2 regions of the Streptomyces sp. NPDC058619 genome follow, and region 1 is predicted to be linked to the other one. Evidence: riboswitches for the same ligand, from Rfam matches in the RefSeq annotation. Region 1 holds a riboswitch; the other holds the start of a gene.
The links. Region 1 has a riboswitch for cyclic di-AMP ahead of ACFWTC_RS18960 (peptidoglycan DD-metalloendopeptidase family protein). Riboswitches for the same ligand answer to the same signal wherever they lie in the genome.
Positions count from the first base shown of each region.

Region 2: it holds a riboswitch for cyclic di-AMP, as region 1 does, so the genes downstream of both, ACFWTC_RS33995 (M23 family metallopeptidase) here and ACFWTC_RS18960 (peptidoglycan DD-metalloendopeptidase family protein) in region 1, are expected to answer to the same signal.

Region 1 covers NZ_JBHXQN010000017.1:84,766-91,755, forward strand. The annotation lists gene ACFWTC_RS18940 (1-hydroxy-2-methyl-2-butenyl 4-diphosphate reductase) at 1-419, shown strand, start outside; gene hpnH (adenosyl-hopene transferase HpnH) at 425-1,456, shown strand; gene ACFWTC_RS18950 (aspartate aminotransferase family protein) at 1,453-2,868, shown strand; gene ACFWTC_RS18955 (tyrosine-protein phosphatase) at 2,893-3,711, opposite strand; cyclic di-AMP (ydaO/yuaA leader) riboswitch at 4,024-4,199, shown strand; gene ACFWTC_RS18960 (peptidoglycan DD-metalloendopeptidase family protein) at 4,202-5,212, shown strand; gene ACFWTC_RS18965 (SGNH/GDSL hydrolase family protein) at 5,387-6,172, shown strand; gene ACFWTC_RS18970 (MBL fold metallo-hydrolase) at 6,389-6,990, shown strand, end outside.
Region 2 covers NZ_JBHXQN010000066.1:2,194-9,183, forward strand. The annotation lists gene ACFWTC_RS33980 (DNA topoisomerase (ATP-hydrolyzing) subunit A) at 1-313, opposite strand, end outside; gene ACFWTC_RS33985 (M16 family metallopeptidase) at 501-1,865, shown strand; gene ACFWTC_RS33990 (M16 family metallopeptidase) at 1,898-3,265, shown strand; cyclic di-AMP (ydaO/yuaA leader) riboswitch at 3,450-3,609, shown strand; gene ACFWTC_RS33995 (M23 family metallopeptidase) at 3,622-4,422, shown strand; gene ACFWTC_RS34000 (GntR family transcriptional regulator) at 4,596-5,273, shown strand; gene ACFWTC_RS34005 (HPr family phosphocarrier protein) at 5,606-5,887, opposite strand; gene ACFWTC_RS34010 (GNAT family N-acetyltransferase) at 6,071-6,990, shown strand, end outside.

The DNA.
Region 1 (6,990 bases):
ACCCCGGCGACCTGCTGGTGGCCGAGGAGACCCGGGACCCGCACGGGTCCGTCACCTGCACCGGCACGGCCCTGCTCGCCGAGGCACTGGCCCGGGCCGCGCCCGGCCGAACCGTGCACCTCGGCGCACTGACCGGATCCGACCACGTCGTCCGCGGCCAGGAACGCGCGCAGCTGCGCGCCACCGGCGCCGTCGCCGTCGACATGGAGTCCGCGGCCACGCTGTGGACCGCAAGCCGGGGAGGCGGGGCGGCCGCAGGACGTCGGGTTGCCGCCGTCCGGGTGATCGTGGACGCCCCGGAGCACGAGCTCGTCCGTATCGGCACCGTGCGCGGTGGAATATCGGCCTTCCGTGTATTGCGTGCCGTGCTGCCCGCTTTTTATGAATGGCACCGTTCTTCGCTGCTCCCCAGGAGGTGAGCCAGATGGCCATGCCGCTGCGCCAGTCCATCAGGGTCGGGACCTATCTTCTCGAACAGAAGCTCCGCAAGCGGGAGAAGTTCCCGCTGATCGTCGAGCTCGAACCGCTCTACGCCTGCAACCTGGCCTGTGAGGGATGCGGGAAGATCCAGCACCCGGCGGGGGTGCTCAAGCAGCGCATGCCGGTCGCCCAGGCGGTCGGCGCCGTGCTGGAGTCGGGCGCGCCCATGGTGTCCATCGCGGGCGGCGAGCCCCTGATGCACCCGCAGATGCACGAGATCGTCCGTCAGCTGGTGGCGAAGCGGAAATACGTCTTCCTCTGCACCAACGCGCTGCTGCTGCGCAAGAAGATCGAGAAGTTCACGCCGTCCCCCTACTTCGCCTTCGCCGTGCACATCGACGGGCTGCGCGAGCGCCACGACGAGTCGGTGGCCAAGGAGGGCGTCTTCGACGAGGCGGTCGCGGCCATCAAGGAGGCGAAGCGGCGCGGCTTCCGGGTCACCACGAACTCGACCTTCTTCAACACGGACACCCCGCAGACGATCATCGAGGTGCTGAACTACCTCAACGACGACCTCCAGGTGGACGAGATGATGATCTCGCCCGCCTACGCCTACGAGAAGGCCCCCGACCAGGAGCACTTCCTGGGCGTCGAGCAGACCCGGGAACTCTTCAAGAAGGCCTTCTCCGGAGGCAACCGGCGCCGCTGGCGGCTCAACCATTCGCCGCTCTTCCTGGATTTCCTGGAAGGGAAGGCGGACTTCCCCTGCACCGCCTGGGCCATTCCGAATTACTCGCTCTTCGGCTGGCAGCGGCCCTGCTACCTGATGAGCGACGGCTACGTGCCCACGTACCGCGAGCTCATCAACGACACCGACTGGAGCAAGTACGGCCGCGGGAAGGACCCGCGCTGCGCGAACTGCATGGCGCACTGCGGCTACGAGCCCACGGCCGTCCTCGCCACCATGGGATCCCTCAAGGAGTCCCTGCGGGCGGCCCGGGAGACGATCGGTGGGAACCGGGACAAGTCGGCATGAGCGCCGGTCCGCGGGAGGAGGGCGGCCGGGGCGGGGGCTTCGACCTCGGCGCCCTGCTGGCCGAGCGCGGCGCGGAGCGGTACGAGCTGCACGCCCGGTACCTCAACCACCAGCTGCCCCGGATGCTGCACACCATCGGCTTCGACAAGGTCTACGAGCGGGCCGAGGGCGCCCACTTCTGGGACGCCGAGGGCAACGACTACCTCGACATGCTGGCGGGCTTCGGGGTGATGGGCCTGGGCCGCAACCACCCCGTGGTCCGCCGGGCGCTGCACGACGTGCTCGACGCCCAGCTCGCCGACCTGACCCGCTTCGACTGCCAGCCGCTGCCCGGGCTGCTGGCCGAGAAGCTCCTCTCGTACAGCCCCCACCTGGACCGGGTCTTCTTCGGCAACAGCGGCACCGAGGCGGTGGAGACCGCCCTGAAGTTCGCCCGGTACGCCACCGGGCGGCCCAGGGTCCTCTACTGCGACCACGCCTTCCACGGGCTGACCGCGGGCTCGCTCTCGGTGAACGGGGAGGACGGCTTCAGGGACGGCTTCGCGCCGCTGCTGCCCGACACGAAGATCGCGCTCGGTGACCTGGCGGCCCTGGAGCGGGAGCTGCGGCGCGGGGACGTGGCCGCCCTCGTGGTGGAGCCGATCCAGGGCAAGGGGGTCCTCGCCGCCCCGCCCGGATTCCTGCTCGCCGCGCAGGAGCTGCTGCACCGGCACAAGGCGCTGCTGATCGCCGACGAGGTGCAGACGGGCCTGGGACGGACCGGTGACTTCTACGCGTACCAGCACGAGCCGGGCGTGGAGCCGGACCTCGTGTGCGTCGCCAAGGCGCTGTCCGGCGGCTACGTGCCGGTCGGCGCGACCCTGGGCAAGGACTGGATCTTCAGACGCGTCTACTCGTCCATGGACCGGGTGCTCGTCCACTCCGCGAGCTTCGGTTCCAACGCGCAGGCGATGGCGGCCGGGCTGGCGGTGCTCTGCGTCATGGAGGACGAGGAGGTCGTCGCGAACGCGCGGGCCATGGGCGACCTGCTGCGCGGCCGGCTCGCGGCCCTCGTGGACGAGTACGAGCTGCTGCACGAGGTGCGGGGGCGCGGGCTGATGATCGGCATCGAGTTCGGCCGGCCGTCGTCGCTGGGGCTGCGCAGCCGGTGGACGATGCTCCAGGCGGCCCGCAAGGGGCTCTTCGCGCAGATGGTCGTGGTGCCGCTGCTGCAGAGGCACCGCATCCTCACCCAGGTGTCCGGCGACCACCTGGAAGTGATCAAACTCATCCCGCCGCTCGTCGTGGACGAGGCCGATGTCGACCGGTTCGTCGGCGCCTTCCGCGAGGTGATGGACGAGGCGCACGCCGGGTCCGGGCTGATGTGGGACTTCGGCCGGACGCTGGTGAAGCAGGCCGTCGGCAACCGCTGACCGCCGACGGCCCGTCGCGGCGGGTCAGTCCAGCAGTCCCGCCCGGAGCCGGGCGAGGGTCTCGGGCGCCAGCCCGAGGCCCTCGGCCAGGTAGGGCTCCACCCCGCCCCAGGTCTCGTCGATGGTGTCGAAGGCCGCCGTCAGGTACGCGGCGCGGGCGTCGAACAGCGGGGACAGCAGCTCCATCACCTCGGGGGAGCGGGCCTCGGGGGCGTCGCTGCCGCGGCGCACCCGGTAGCGCCGGTGCGGGGCGTTGGACTCCAGGTAGTCCGCCACGATCGCCTCGCGCTCGACGCCCAGGGCGAGCAGGGTGACGGCGACGGACAGGCCGGCCCGGTCCTTGCCGGCCGCACAGTGCATGAGCGCGGGGACGCTGTCCCCGGCGAGCGCGTGCAGGACCAGGCTGTGCTCGGCGGTGCGGTTCGCGATGATCGAGCGGTACGAGTGCGCCATCCTGGCCGCACCCCTCCCGTCGCCCAGGAGCCCGCGGAGCTGTTCCAGATCGCCGTCGCGGACCATCTTCCAGAACTCCCGGCCGTCGGCCGGATCCGAGAGCGGGATGTTGACGTTCCGCACGCCGGGAAGCTCCACGTCCGGCCCTTCCAGGGCGTGGTCGGCGTCGTTGCGGAAGTCGAAGACGGTGTGGAGCCCGAGCGAGTTGAGGAACTCTGTGTCGGTTTCTGTGGCATGTGCGAGATGTCCGCTTCGGAAGAGTCGTCCCGGCCTGACCCTCCGTCCGTCCGCCGTCGGCAGGCCGCCCACGTCGCGGAAGTTCCGCACTCCGGTCAGGTCCGGCTCCGGCTGCGACCGCCCGGGCGGGGTCGGGGGTATCTGCTGGGTCACGTGAACTCCTCCGCGTCGTCGTAGGGTGTCCGAATTACACTACTTGGCAACAACTTGCCGCATCCGGGGGCGAGATCGGGCGCCTGCCCGTGAGCCAGATCATACGGTGACCGTGAGTGCCTGATCGCGAAAGCCGAATGGCCCAGCCAGACCGGATGTTGGCGGTCCGGAATGGACGCAGGGTGACGGGAATTCCGTCGATCCCTCACCTCTGGGATTCCGTCAGGTAATTCGCGGCTTGTTCCTTGTGGCCGGACTCGATTACCTTCGCGATCGATCCGGGCGGACCGCCGAATCCTGCCGCCACCCGGAAAACCGCACCCGACTATTCACGCGCGGCAGGAGCGGGGGAACCAGGTAAGCCGCCGTCCCGAGTCTTCATATCGGGACGGCTTGGGGTGAAGCCGTACATGTGCCCATACGTGTGCGGCCGGACATCTCCAGTCCGAACCCGACAGCTCACCTCGCAGGCGACGGAGAGGAAACCGCCATGCCCGCAAAAGGTAAGCACCGCCGTCCCAAGTCCCTTTCCATCTCCCGCGGTTTCGCCGTCGCCGGCACCGGCGGAGCGGCCCTCGCGCTGCCGCTGATGGGCGCCGCCGGCGCCCAGGCGGCCGGAGCCCCGGCCGCCGCGCCGGCCACCGTGCCCGCCGTGGCCCCGCAGCTGCCGGTCGCGCTGCAGACCGCACCGGTCGCCGCCCCCGCCGCGGCCCCGGCCGCCGCGCCGACCGTGTACACGGTCGTGTCCGGCGACTACCTCTCCAAGATCGCCGCACAGCGCGACCTGTCCGGCGGCTGGGAGCAGTTGTACGCCGACAACCGCGAGGCCGTCGGCGCCGACCCCTCGCTGATCCACCCGGGCCTCAAGCTGACGCTCGGTGCGAAGGGCGCCTCCGCCCCGAGCGCCGCCGCGCCGGCTCCGGCCCCGGCTCCGGCGGAGAAGCCGGTCCAGAAGAAGCAGAAGCCGGCCGAGGCCCCGGTCTCCGGGAAGGCCTCCTCGGGGGACCAGGACGCCCCCGCCCGGAAGCCGCAGCCCAAGGCCCAGCAGAAGGCGCAGGGCGGCGAGACCTCCACCGGCGCGGCGGCCCCCTCCGGCGCCGGCTTCGTGGCCCCCGTCGGCGGCGGGGTCTCCACCCAGTACAGGGCGAGCGGCGCCATGTGGTCCTCGGGTTACCACACCGGAGTCGACTTCATCGCGAGCTCCGGCACCACCGTCAAGGCCGTCGGCGCGGGCACCGTCGTCTCCGCGGGCTGGGGCGGCTCGTACGGCAACGAGGTCGTCATCCGGCACGCGGACGGCAAGTACTCCCAGTACGGCCACCTCTCCTCGCTGTCCGTCTCGGCCGGCCAGAGCGTGACCGCCGGACAGCGCATCGGCCTCTCCGGTTCCACCGGCAACTCCTCCGGCCCGCACCTCCACTTCGAGATCCGCACGGGCCCGTCCTACGGCTCCGACATCAACCCGCTGGCCTACCTCCGCTCGAAGGGCGCCACCGTCTGACGGTGAGCGTCCGACGGCATCCGCCGCGGGAAGGGACACGCGTCAGGCCGGGACCCCGAGGGGTCCCGGCCTGACGCGTACTTATTCCTTATATCGCGCGTGGTACAGATCACGGTCCGTTAACCCCTGCTTACGTTGGCGTAGGTCGCCCGCAGGGGTGAAGGATGGTGCTTCGTGGCAGCGACGACGACGACACTCAAGACCATCGGCTCGTACGCGGCGATCGGGGACAGCTTCACCGAGGGTGTGGGGGACCCGGGACCGGGGGGATCGTTTCTCGGCTGGGCGGACCGGCTCGCCGTGCTCCTGGCCGATCGACGTGACGAGCACGACTTCCGATACGCGAACCTGGCCGTACGCGGCAGGCTCCTCGACCAGATCGTGGCCGAGCAGGTCCCGCGGGCCAAGGCGCTCGCGCCGGACCTCGTGACCTTCTGCGCGGGCGGCAACGACATCATCCGGCCCGGCAGCGACCCCGACGACGTGGCGGAGCGGTTCGAGGCCGCCGTGGCCGACCTCGCCGGATCCGTGGGCCAGGTCATGATCACCACCGGCTTCGACACCCGGGGCGTGCCGGTCCTGCGGCACCTCCGCGGCAAGGTGGCGACGTACAGCGCCCACGTGCGCTCCATCGCCGACCGGTACGACTGCCCGGTGCTCGACCTCTGGTCCCTCAGGTCCGTACAGGACCGGCGGGCCTGGGACGGCGACCGGCTGCACCTCTCGCCCGAGGGACATACGCGCGTGGCCCTGCGCGCCGCGCAGGTGCTGGGGATCCAGGTGCCGGCCGACCCCGACCAGCCGTGGCCGCCGCAGCGGCCGCGCGGCTCGGTGGACACCACCCGGGACAACATCCAGTGGGCCCGCGAGCACCTCGTCCCCTGGATCGGGCGCCGGCTGCGCGGGGAGTCCTCCGGGGACCACGTCGCGGCGAAGCGGCCGGACCTGCTGCCGCTGTAGGCGGTCGGCGGCGCGGCGGGGGCCGCGGGGCGGGGGCAGGGGGGCGGGGGCAGGGGGGCCGCGGGGGCCGCGGGAGCGTAGGGGAGAGGGGCGGGGGGCCGGGGCGCGTGCGACACGGGGATCACCCGGCCGGGAGTGGAATCCTTCGGGGCCCGTGTGCGTTGGGATGGGGGTAGACGTCCACGAACCGCGTGACCCATCCTCCCAGGAGGCGCTTTGACCGGCTCCCGTCCCCTGCGTCCACGGCTGCGCGCCCTGCGGCCCGAAGCCTTCGGCGCGGACCCGTCCGGCGCCCGGCTGGAGCGCATCCGCCGCTCGCCGAACTTCGCCGACGGCGTCTTCCAGAACCCGCTCGGCGCCCGGACCAGGCCGTCCGGGTCGATGCGGGAGTTCGCCAAGATCTACTTCCACAAGGAGCAGCGGCTGCGCCGCAACCCCGGCGCGCCGATCCCCGTGTACCCGACCACCCTCGCGGAGCTGGCCAAGCCGCCCGCGAGCGGCCTGCGCGTGACCTGGATGGGCCATTCCAGCGTGCTCGCCGAGATCGACGGCCGCCGGGTGCTGTTCGACCCGGTCTGGGGCGACCGGTGCTCCCCCTTCCCGTTCGCCGGGCCCAAGCGGCTGCACCCGGTACCGGTGCCGCTGGCCTCGCTGGGCGACGTGGACGTCGTGGTGATCTCGCACGACCACTACGACCACCTCGACCTCCCGACGATCAAGAGCCTGGCCGGTACGGACACGGTCTTCGCGGTTCCGCTGGGCGTCGGCGCGCACCTGGAGCGCTGGGGCGTCCCGGCCGACCGGCTGCGCGAACTCGA
Region 2 (6,990 bases), on a different contig from region 1:
GCTGGGCCATGCGCACGAGGGCGTCGTAGATCGACGCGTCTCCGTGCGGGTGGAGCTTGCCCATGACCTCGCCCACGACGCGGGCGCACTTGACGTACCCCCGGTCGGGGCGCAGGCCCATCTCGTTCATCTGGTAGACGATGCGCCGGTGGACCGGCTTCATGCCGTCCCGGGCGTCGGGCAGGGCGCGGGAGTAGATCACCGAGTACGCGTACTCGAGGAAGGAGCCCTGCATTTCGTCGACGACGTCGATGTCGAGGATCTTCTCCTCGAAATCCTCCGGCGGCGGGGTCTTCGTGCTGCGGCGGGCCATCGCTGCGCGGCTCCTTAACCAAGAAAAGAGATGTGCTGAGGGGGTCTGACGCGGACCATTGTGGCCCGAGGCACCGACAACGCCGACTCCGACCCAGGTGTGACCCGGGAACTTCTCCGGCGGCCGACGCGCTTGCATACAGTGGCAGGTCTGACAGAAATCTCTACATCGCGATCGAAGGGACCACATGCCCATGGGTCACACGGCCACAGCTCAGGCCGGCTCCGGCGGCCTGACAGCGACCGAGCACCGGCTGGCCAACGGCCTGCGCGTGGTGCTCTCCGAGGACCACCTGACCCCGGTCGCCGCGGTCTGCCTCTGGTACGACGTGGGCTCGCGCCACGAAGTCAAGGGGCGTACCGGTCTGGCTCACCTCTTCGAGCACCTGATGTTCCAGGGCTCGGCGAGCGTACCCGGCAACGGCCACTTCGAGCTCGTCCAGGGGGCCGGCGGCTCCCTCAACGGCACCACCAGTTTCGAGCGCACGAACTACTTCGAGACGATGCCGACCCACCAGCTGGAGCTCGCGCTCTGGCTGGAGGCGGACCGGATGGGCTCGCTGCTGGCCGCCCTGGACGACGAGTCCATGGAGAACCAGCGCGACGTCGTCAAGAACGAGCGCCGCCAGCGCTACGACAACGTCCCGTACGGCACGGCGTTCGAGCGGCTGACCGCCCTCGCGTACCCCGAGGGCCACCCGTACCACCACACCCCGATCGGCTCCATGGCCGACCTCGACGCCGCCTCCCTGGAGGACGCGCGCCACTTCTTCCGCACGTACTACGCGCCCAACAACGCGGTGCTCTCGGTCGTCGGCGACATCGATCCCGAGCGCACGCTCGCCTGGATCGAGAAGTACTTCGGCACCATCCCGAGCCACGACGGCAAGCAGCCGCCGCGCGACGGCACGCTGCCGGACGTCATCGGTCAGGAGCTCCGCGAGGAGATCGTCGAGGAGGTGCCGGCGCGCGCCCTGATGGCCGCCTACCGGCTCCCGCACGACGGCACCCGCGAGTGCGACGCCGCCGACGTGGCGCTGACCGTGCTGGGCGGCGGCGAGTCCTCGCGGCTCCACAACCGCCTGGTACGCCGCGACCAGACGGCCGTCGCGGCCGGCTTCGGCCTGCTGCGCCTGGCCGGCGCCCCCTCGCTGGGCTGGCTGGACGTGAAGACGTCCGGCGGGGTCGAGGTGCCCGCCATCGAGGCGGCCGTGGACGAGGAGCTCGCGCGGTTCGCCGCCGAGGGCCCGACGGCCGAGGAGATGGAGCGCGCCCAGGCCCAGCTGGAGCGCGAGTGGCTGGACCGGCTGAGCACGGTGTCCGGCCGCGCCGACGAACTGTGCCGCTTCGCGGTGCTGTTCGGTGACCCGCAGCTGGCGCTGACCGCCGTGCGGCGCGTCCTCGACGTCACCGCCGAGGAGGTCCAGGCCGTGGCCGCGGCCCGGCTGCGCCCGGACAACCGCGCGGTGCTCGTCTACGAGCCGCTCGCGGCGGACGCCGACGGGGCCGACGAGAACGACGAGTCCGACGAGAACGAGGGGGCGGAACAGTGAGCGACACCGCAGCCGACACCGCAGCCGTCACGATGACCTTCCACCCGCGCCCCGAGGCCGGCGAGCCGCAGCCGTGGGCCTTCCCGGCCCCCGAGCGCGGCCGGCTGTCCAACAGGCTGACGCTGCTGCGCTGCCACCGCCCGGGCCAGCAGGTGATCGCGGTCGAGGTCAACCTCGCCGCCCCGCTCGACGCGGAGCCCGGGGGCCTGGACGGCGTTGCGACGATCATGGCGCGCGCGCTGTCCGAGGGCACAGACAAGCACTCCGCCGAGGAGTTCTCGGCCGAACTGGAGCGTTGCGGGGCCACCCTCGACGCCCACGCGGACCACCCGGGCCTGCGGGTCTCCCTGGAGGTCCCCGCCTCGCGCCTGCACAAGGCGCTCGGCCTGCTCGCCGAGGCGCTGCGCGCGCCCGCGTTCGCCGACGCCGAGGTCGACCGCCTGGTGCGCAACCGGCTCGACGAGATCCCGCACGAGCTGGCCAACCCGCAGCGCCGCGCCGCCATGCAGCTCTCCAAGGAGCTCTTCCCGGCCTCCCTGCGGATGTCCCGCCCGCGCCAGGGCTCCGAGGAGACGGTGGCCCGGATCGACTCCGCGGCCGTACGCGCCTTCTACGAGGCCCACGTACGCCCCGCCACGGCCACCGCGGTCGTCGTCGGCGACCTGACCGGGATCGACCTGGACGCCGTCCTGGCCGACACCCTGGGCACCTGGACGGGCAACTCCGCCGAGCCCCGGCCCGTGCCGCCGGTGACCGCCGACGACACCGGCCGCGTCGTCATCGTGGACCGGCCCGGCGCGGTCCAGACGCAGCTGCTGATCGGCCGCATCGGACCGGACCGGCACGACCGCGTCTGGGCGCCACAGGTGCTCGGCACGTACTGCCTGGGCGGCACCCTGACCTCCCGCCTGGACAAGGTGCTGCGCGAGGAGAAGGGGTACACGTACGGCGTGCGCGCCTTCGGCCAGGTACTGCGGTCCACCGCCGACGGCAAGGGCGCCTCGATGCTGGCCATCAGCGGCTCGGTGGACACGCCGCACACCGGCCCGGCGCTCGAGGACCTCTGGAAGGTGCTGCGCACCCTCGCGGAGGGCGGGCTGACCGACGCAGAACGGGACGTCGCGGTGCAGAACTTGGTGGGCGTGGCGCCGCTGAAGTTCGAGACGGCCGCCTCGGTGGCCGGCACCCTGGCGGACCAGGTGGAACAGGAGCTGCCGGACGACTACCAGGCGCAGTTGTACGCCCGGCTCGCCGAGACCGGCACGGTGGAGGCCACTTCGGCCGTCGTGAACGCCTTCCCGGCGAACCGGCTGGTCACGGTGCTGGTGGGCGACGCGTCGCAGATCGAGGGGCCGGTTCGGGCGCTCGGGATCGGTGACGTCAGCGTCGTCACCAACTGACGCCCGTCGCAAGGGGCTCTGGCGGCTTGTCTGCCAGGGCCCCTTTTGTCCATTTAGTGGTGAGATTGCGTGTATGCGGTGTGGCGTACGCAACAAAAGAGCTCGTCTGTTTGGCGATCGGCTGATGATCCGCCTAGCGTCAGCCGTGCTGTTCGTCAGTTGTGCCCGCCGCACCCGCGGCACCGGACAGCAATCGCCGAGTCCCCGTCAGGCGCGAGCCTGGGGAGCCGGGGACCCACATCAGTCCCTGGGGTGAATCGGGCCGCCTCGCAAGAGGAAGCCCGTAGGAGACCTTCCTGCTCCGAACCCGTCAGCTAACCCGGTAGGCGAGAGGGAAGGAAAGGATCAACCTCTTCATGGCGTTTGGCAGTCGTACCGCCGCCTCCGGCAAGCACCGCGGTTCCAGCCGTCTGAGCCGCAAGACCGCCGGCTACGCCGGTATAGCCGCCCTCGCCACCACGGGCGTCGTCGGTTCCCTCGCTGCCCCGGCCTTCGCCGCGGACAACAACACCGGGCACTCCGTCCCCGACGCCGGGTACGACGCGGTCGTCGTCGGCGGCGAGCTCGCGGGTGACATCCAGGACCAGGCCGAGTCGCAGCAGCGCGCCGCCGAGCGCGCGGCCGCCCAGGCCCAGGCCGAGGCCGACGCCAAGCAGCGTGCCGCCGAGGCCAAGCGCCTCGCCGAGGCCAAGGTGAAGGCGGAGCGGGACGCGGCCGAGCGCGCGGCCCGCGAGGAGGAGCGCAAGCGCCTCAACACCTTCGTCGCGCCCGTCGGCGGCGGCATCAGCACCCACTACCACGCCGGTGGCGGCATGTGGTCCTCCGGCAGCCACACCGGCATCGACTTCCGCGCGTCCTCCGGCACCTCGGTCCACGCCGTGGGCGCGGGCACCGTCGTCGAGGCCGGCTGGGGCGGCGCGTACGGCAACAACGTCATCATCAAGCACAACGACGGCACGTTCACCCAGTACGCGCACCTGTCCTCGCTGAGCGTCTCCGCCGGCCAGCAGGTCACCCCGGGCCAGCAGATCGGCCTGTCGGGCTCCACCGGCAACTCCAGTGGCCCGCACCTGCACTTCGAGGCCCGCACCGGCGCCGACTACGGCTCGGACATCGACCCGGTCTCGTACCTGCGCTCGCACGGCGTCAGCCTCTGACCCGTACGACCCCGCGCACGACCCGCGCTTCACCGAAGACCCCGGCTCGCACCACGAGCCGGGGTTTTTTGCGAATGTTTCGCTTTTCCGGCCGCTCTCGGAAATTATCGTGTGTTGCAATAGAGTCGCAGCACACTCTGGCACGGCAGTCGGAAATAGGCGGAGGTTCGGTCTTGCGTATTCCTGCGCACGCGGTATGCACGGCAATTCGCGACGACATCGTCTCCGGGGTCTTCGAGCCGGGCAGCAGACTCACCGAAGAGGTCCTCGCCCGCCGGTACGGGGTCTCGCGCGTCCCGGTCCGCGAGGCGCTGCGGACCCTGGAGTCCGAGGGGTTCGTGACCACGCGGCGGCACGCGGGCGCCTGCGTCGCCGAGCCGACGGAGCAGGAGGCCGCCGACCTCCTGGAGCTGCGGATGCTGCTGGAACCCCTCGCCGCCGCCCGGGCCGCGCGGCGGCGCACCGAAGCCCACCTGAAGGTGCTTCGCGGGCTGGTCAGGCTGGGCCAGGAACGGGCCAGGAGGGGGCAGGGGGAGGACCTGCGGTCCCTGGGCGGCTGGTTCCACGAGACGCTGGCCCAGGCCTCGGGCAGCCCGGGACTGATCGCGCTGCTCACGCAGATGCGGCACAAGGTCGCCTGGATGTACGTGGTGGAGGCCCCGGCCCGGCCCGTGGAGTCCTGGGCGGAGCACGGCGCCATCGTGGACGCGGTGGCCCGCGGGGACGCCGAGCGGGCGCGCGCCCTGACCGCGATGCACGCTGACCGCGCCTCGGCGGCGCACCGGCCGCGGCCGCGGGCCGTCGTGAGGACTTCGCAACCTGCCGTAAACATGTCGAGCGGCCGGCATTAACAGGCGCCGTATACAAAGAACGGGTATCCGCGCGCCGCTGCCGGAATTCCGGGCGGTGTCATTTCGGCGTGCGGTCGAATTCTTGCGGTGCGGCTGAATTCCTGGCCGGGCTGAATTCCGGCGAGCCGTATGTGTCGCGGCGGTCCGGCCGGCCCGGTGAAAGCCCGGCGTCCGGACCGTCCCCGCGGGCGGGCGGTGCCCCGGCCGTCCACGCGGGCCTGCGGCGTCCCGGGCCGCCGCCGCGGGCGTCCCGCGAGGGGAGCGCGGAAGCCGCGGTCCCCCAGGGGCGCGGGCCGCGGCTTCCGTGTACGGGTGTGGTCGAACCCGAGGGGTCAGACGGTCTCGGGGAGCTCGTCGAGGCCCTCGGCCACCAGCTTCGCGAGGCGGTCCAGCGCGGCGTCCGCACCGTCTGCCTCGGAGGCGAGGACGATCTCCTCGCCGCCCTGGGCGCCCAGGCCCAGGACCGCCAGCATGGAAGCGGCGTTGACGGGGTCGCCGCCGGCCTTCGCGATGGTCACCGGGACGCCGGAAGCGGTCGTCGCCCGGACGAAGATCGAGGCGGGACGAGCGTGCAGGCCCTCGGCCCAGCCGACGTTGACGCGGCGCTCTGCCATGGTGATGCCCTTCAGGTTCTTACGGTTGTCTAGACCAGTCTCTCACGACGCCCCGAATGCTCCGACCGACCTTGGGCCCCGATGTGCCGCCGTTCGACCCTCCCCACCTTGCACCGAATTGCCCCGGCCTGCCTACGCGCCGCGCGAGCGCTGCCGCGCCGGCACCCGCCGTAAGGTGGCCCCATGACCACCGAGTCGGACCCCGCGTACCCGGCCCACTGGGAGGCCGACGTCGTCCTGCGCGACGGCGGCACCGCCCGGATCAGGCCCATCACCACCGAGGACGCGGCGCGTCTGGTCAGCTTCTACGAACAGGTCTCGGACGAGTCGAAGTACTACCGCTTCTTCGCCCCCTACCCCCGGCTCTCCGACCGGGACGTGCACCGCTTCACGCACCACGACTACGTGGACCGGGTCGGCCTCGCGGCGACCATCGGCGGGGAGTTCATCGGCACCGTCCGCTACGACCGCATCGGCGCCGACGGCCGGTCCGCCACCGGCCCCTCCGACGAGGCCGAGGTCGCCTTCCTCGTCCAGGACGCCCACCAGGGCCGCGGGGTCGCCTCCGCGCTCCTCGAACACATCGGCGCGGTCGCCCGCGAGCGCGGCATCCGGCGGTTCGCCGCCGAGGTGCTGCCCGCCAACAACAAGATGATCAAGGTGTTCACGGACGCCGGCTACGAGCAGAAGCGCAGCTTCGAGGACGGCTCCGTCCACCTCACCCTCGGCATCGAACCCACCGCCGAGTCCCTCGCCGTCCAGCGCGCCCGCGAACAGCGCGCCGAGGCCCGCTCCGTGCAGCGGCTGCTCACCCCCGGCTCGGTCGTGGTGGTCGGCGTCAGCCGCTCCGGCGCCGGCGTGGGCGCCGCGGCCCTGCGCAACCTGCGCGACAGCGGCTTCCACGGCCACCTCTACGCGGTCAACGAGGCCGTCACGCGCGACCTCATCGACGGCGTACGGGCCTACCGCACGGTCGGCGCCATCGGAGCCCCCGTCGACCTCGCCGTCATCGCGGTCCCCGCCGACCGCGTCCCCGAGGCCGTGGCCGCCTGCGGCGACCACGGGGTGCAGGGGCTCGTCGTCCTGTCCGCCGGGTACGGGGA